Regions from separate parts of the Mesorhizobium sp. B2-5-11 genome, predicted to be linked through region 2. Evidence: riboswitches for the same ligand, from Rfam matches in the RefSeq annotation. Region 2 holds a riboswitch; the other holds the start of a gene.

Region 1 (2,196 bases), on a different contig from region 2:
CCGCCCAAGGGTTCACTGATCCCCGCCCCGCCGGCACGCCCGACCGACGCCACTTCGCCCGCGTGCTCTCGCGCACCGGCCTGCTGCAGATCGATTCCGTCAGCGCGGTGGTGCGCGCTCACTACATGCCGCTCTACTCGCGCCTTGGCCCCTACCCGTTCGCCTTGCTCGACAACGCCGCCGTCACGCGCAAGCGCACGGTTTTCGAATACTGGGCGCACGAGGCTTCCTTCCTGCCGGTCGAGACCTATCCCCTGATGCGTTGGCGCATGCAGCGCGCCGAGCGTGGCGATGAAATGTATCTGGGTCTCGCCAAATGGGGCCGCGAGCACGCCGCCTATATCGAAGAGATCTACCGCGAGGTCGCGGAGCGCGGCCCGATCGCCGCCTCCGCGCTCGAAGGCCAGAAAGGGTCCGGCGGCTGGTGGGGCTGGAGCCACGCCAAGCATGCCTTCGAATGGCTGTTCTGGGCAGGACGCATCACCACCGCGCACCGCCGTGGCTTCGAACGCTTCTACGATCTGCCCGAGCGCGTGCTGCCGCAGGCGATCCTCGATCTGCCGGTGCCGTCAGCCGAGGACGCGCATCGGGAATTGCTGCGGATATCCGCCCGCGCTCATGGCGTCGCGACAGCAAGCGACCTGCGCGACTATTTCCGCCTGTCGCCGGCCGACATGAAGGGCCGGCTGGAGGAGCTGGTTGAAACAGGCGAGCTGGTGCCGGTGCGTGTCGAGGGCTGGAACAAACCGGCTTACCTCCATAAGGAGGCTCGTATTCCACGAAAAATCGAGGCCCGCGCCTTGCTGGCGCCGTTCGATCCGGTCGTTTTCGAGCGCTCGCGCACGGAGCGGCTGTTCGATTTCCACTACCGCATAGAAATCTACACCCCTGCCGAAAAACGGCAATACGGCTATTACGTCCTGCCGTTCCTGCTCGGCGACAGGATCGTGGCGCGCGTCGACCTCAAGGCCGACCGGCCGGCCAGCGTGCTACGCGTCCACGCGGCCTATGCCGAGCCCGGCGCGCCGCCTGAAACCGCCGCGCAACTCTTCCAGGAATTGACGCAGATGCAGGGCTGGCTCGGCCTCGAACGGATCGAGGTTACGCCCGCCGGCGACCTTGGGCAGCCGCTCGCCGACATTGCCGTGTCGTAGACGCGCGTTGACACCGCCGCCTGCAAGAGCCTAAATCCATTCCAGACGGTCTCCTCTCGGCAAAGGGAGGAGCCAAGAGGGAATGCGGTGCGAAATTTCGATTTCAAATCCGCGGCTGTCCCCGCAACTGTAAGCGACGAGCCAAGGCCGAAAACCACTGGGACGGTCCCGGGAAGGCGGCACGAAGGCGATGACCCGCGAGCCAGGAGACCTGCCGTCTGAGACATAAGAATCCGATCGCCCGGCGGGTTTTCCGGGCAAGGAGCCCAATTTGGAACGCGACAGCAGTTTCCCGGCTGAAACAGCGGACATTTTGTCTGGCGATAGCGACTTGTCTGGCGATAGCGACGCCTTGGCCGGCGTCACTGTCATCATCTGCGCTTCCTGCCGCGACGAGACCGGTTCCGATGCCCATCCCCGCGCCGGCGAAGTTTTGGCTCAAGATACGCGCCAAGCCGCAACGGCCGACAATGTCCGTGTCCGCACCGTCGAATGCCTCGGCAACTGCAAGCGCCGTCTCAGTGCCGCGATTCTTCGCGACGGCTGCTGGAGTTATGTCTTCGGCGACCTGAACATCGCCAGCGGCGCCGATCTCGTCACCGGCGCGAAACTCTTCGCCGCTTCGACCAACGGCCTCATTCCGTGGCGTGGTCGCCCGGATTCCCTCAAGCGCGGCCTCGTCGCCCGCATTCCTCCCCTCGACATGCTGAAGGACTGATCATGACCGCCGCAGTTTCCGCCGCCACTCTCTCCCGCGTCCCCTGTACCGTGGTCACCGGCTTCCTGGGTGCCGGCAAGACCACGCTGGTCCGCCATCTCCTGGAGAACGCGGGCGGCAAGCGGATCGCCATCATCGTCAACGAATTCGGCGACATCGGAATCGACGGCGAGATCCTCAAGGGCTGCGGCATCGACACCTGCCCGGAGGAAAACATCGTCGAACTGGCCAATGGCTGCATCTGCTGCACCGTCGCCGACGATTTCGTCCCGGCGCTCGACCAGATCCTGTCGCTGACGCCGAAGGTCGACCACATCCTGATCG
Region 2 (2,196 bases):
CGTCATGGGCGCGCCGGCGGATTATCAGCAGGAGCGGCTGCGCCGCGTCGTCGAGACGCGTCGTGCCGATGCCGTCGTACTGGCCTGGACGCGGCGCGAGGACGATCGCATCGACTATCTGAGCAAGGCCGGCTTTCCCTTCGCGACGCTCGGCCGAAGCCGGTCCGGCGACGACAGCTATCCCTCTCTGGATCTGGATTTCGAGAAGGCGGGCGCCGATGCGGTCGACCGGCTGGTTGCGCGTGGCCACCGCCGCATCGCCGCCATCCGGCCGTCGCTTGACCTGAATTTCGGTTATCTGTTTCTGGAGGGTTATTGCAAGGCGCTGCGGCGGCACGGCATCGAAGTCGATCCCGGCCTGATTGTGGACGGTTTTATCAACGAAGCCGGTGGCTACGCGGTGACACCGCAAGTCATGCGGTCGAAGGATCCGCCGACCGCGATTATCTTCAACAACGACTCGATGGCGCTCGGCGGCTGCAAAGCGCTCGCCGAAATGGGGATCAAGCCCGGGCAGGATGTCGCGGTGATCGTCATCGTCGACACGCCGCTCTGCCGTTATTTCTCGCCGGCGCTGACCGGCTTTCGTCCGAGCCTTGACCCGATGGGGCGGCGGCTCGGCGAAATCCTGCTCGCCTCGCTCCCGGCTTTCGCCGGCGCGAAAGGGCCAGAGATCATTCGCGAGGTCTGGCCGCTGGAACTGGTGGCGCGCGATAGTGATTGACCACAAGTTTGTATCGTTATAACGGAACATGCATCGACCTTGCCTCGACGCTGCCTGCATCCTAGGCTGCGACTCGTGATGGTCCCCGCGCCGCAAGGCGAGGGGTGAAAAGGGAACATGGTGAGGCCCGATTTTCGGGTCGAAGCCATGGCTGCCCCCGCAACTGTAAGCGGCGAGCAAAATCCGAGAAGCCACTGGCCGGCAAGGCTGGGAAGGCAGGATGGCGCAACGACCCGCGAGCCAGGAGACCTGCCATCTGCATGAGTTGACCGGACGGGGTGTGCCGGGAGGAGACGCAGGTTTCGGTCTTGTCGACCGGTTCAAGCCAGCTTCCTTCCGTCGCCATTTTGAAAGTGACGGAAGTTGGACGGCTCCATCGATCGCATACATCGCATTGCCATGCATCGCATCGTCGTGTGCACGCTTTGCCGCGATATCGCCACCGAGGTGAATTCAGGCCAGCGTCCGGCAGGACTGGCAAGCAAGACGCTGGCCCGTATTCCGGCAGGCCCTGCAAGGAATTGCCCATGACCGCGCCGCTTCTCGATGCCCGCGACCTGGCCGCAGCGGCGGATGGCCTGCATCTGGTGCATCCGGTCAGCCTTTCGGTGGCGGCGGGCGACCGTCTCGCCATCATCGGTCCCAACGGCGCCGGCAAGACGACATTGCTGCGCATGCTGTCGGGCATGCTGCGGCCGAGTTCGGGCGAAGTGAAGCTCACCGGGCGCCTGCTGGACAGGATTTCGACCGCCGAGCGGGCGCTGCACATCGCCGTCGTCGGCCAGACCGATCAACCGGATCCACGGCTGGCGGTGATCGATTATGTCGAGCTCGGCCGGGTTCCGCATACCGGCCGCAGGCACAGGAGCGAGGAACGCGACATTGTCGTCGAGGCGCTGCGCCGGACCGGGCTGTTGCCGCTGCTTGGCCGCACCATCGGCTCGCTGTCGGGCGGCGAGCGCCAGCGCGCCCAGCTTGCCCGCGCCATCGCACAGGAGCCGAAGATCCTGTTCCTCGACGAGCCGACCAACCATCTCGACCCGCGGGCGCGCAGCGAGTTGCTCGAACTGGTTGCAGGCCTCGGCATGACCGTGATCGCGGTGCTGCACGATCTGGCGCTGGTGACGCCTTTCGCCACCAGGGTCGCGGTGATGAGCCATGGCCGGTTGCATGTGCTGGCGCCGCCACGCGAAGCACTCACTCAGCAGCTGATCCGCGAGATCTTCGGTGTCGACGTCTTTAGGTTGCGCCACCCGACGGAGGACCGCGAGCTGACGGTGTTCGAGGTTCCGAACCGTGCCGCGCCATCTTCGTGAGCGAAGCCATTTCCGGCAGATCCTGTTCAACAAGGAGCAACATCCGTGAAACGCCTTGCCGTGTCTCTTGCCTTCTCCCTGCTCGGCTCTACGGCCTTCGCCTTTCCGGTGACGGTCGACAGCTGCGGCAAGCCGCTGACCTTCGACGCGCCTCCA

The links. Region 2 has a riboswitch for cobalamin ahead of FJ490_RS03810 (ABC transporter ATP-binding protein). Riboswitches for the same ligand answer to the same signal wherever they lie in the genome.
Region 1: it holds a riboswitch for cobalamin, as region 2 does, so the genes downstream of both, FJ490_RS12035 (DUF1636 family protein) here and FJ490_RS03810 (ABC transporter ATP-binding protein) in region 2, are expected to answer to the same signal.

Annotation. Positions count from the first base shown of each region.
Region 1 covers NZ_VFUK01000003.1:217,640-219,835, reverse strand. Annotated here, with positions in the region: gene FJ490_RS12040 (winged helix-turn-helix domain-containing protein) at 1-1,154, shown strand, start outside; cobalamin riboswitch at 1,184-1,388, shown strand; gene FJ490_RS12035 (DUF1636 family protein) at 1,426-1,872, shown strand; gene cobW (cobalamin biosynthesis protein CobW) at 1,875-2,196, shown strand, end outside.
Region 2 covers NZ_VFUK01000001.1:750,602-752,797, forward strand. Annotated here, with positions in the region: gene FJ490_RS03805 (LacI family DNA-binding transcriptional regulator) at 1-724, shown strand, start outside; cobalamin riboswitch at 787-996, shown strand; gene FJ490_RS03810 (ABC transporter ATP-binding protein) at 1,252-2,040, shown strand; gene FJ490_RS03815 (ABC transporter substrate-binding protein) at 2,086-2,196, shown strand, end outside.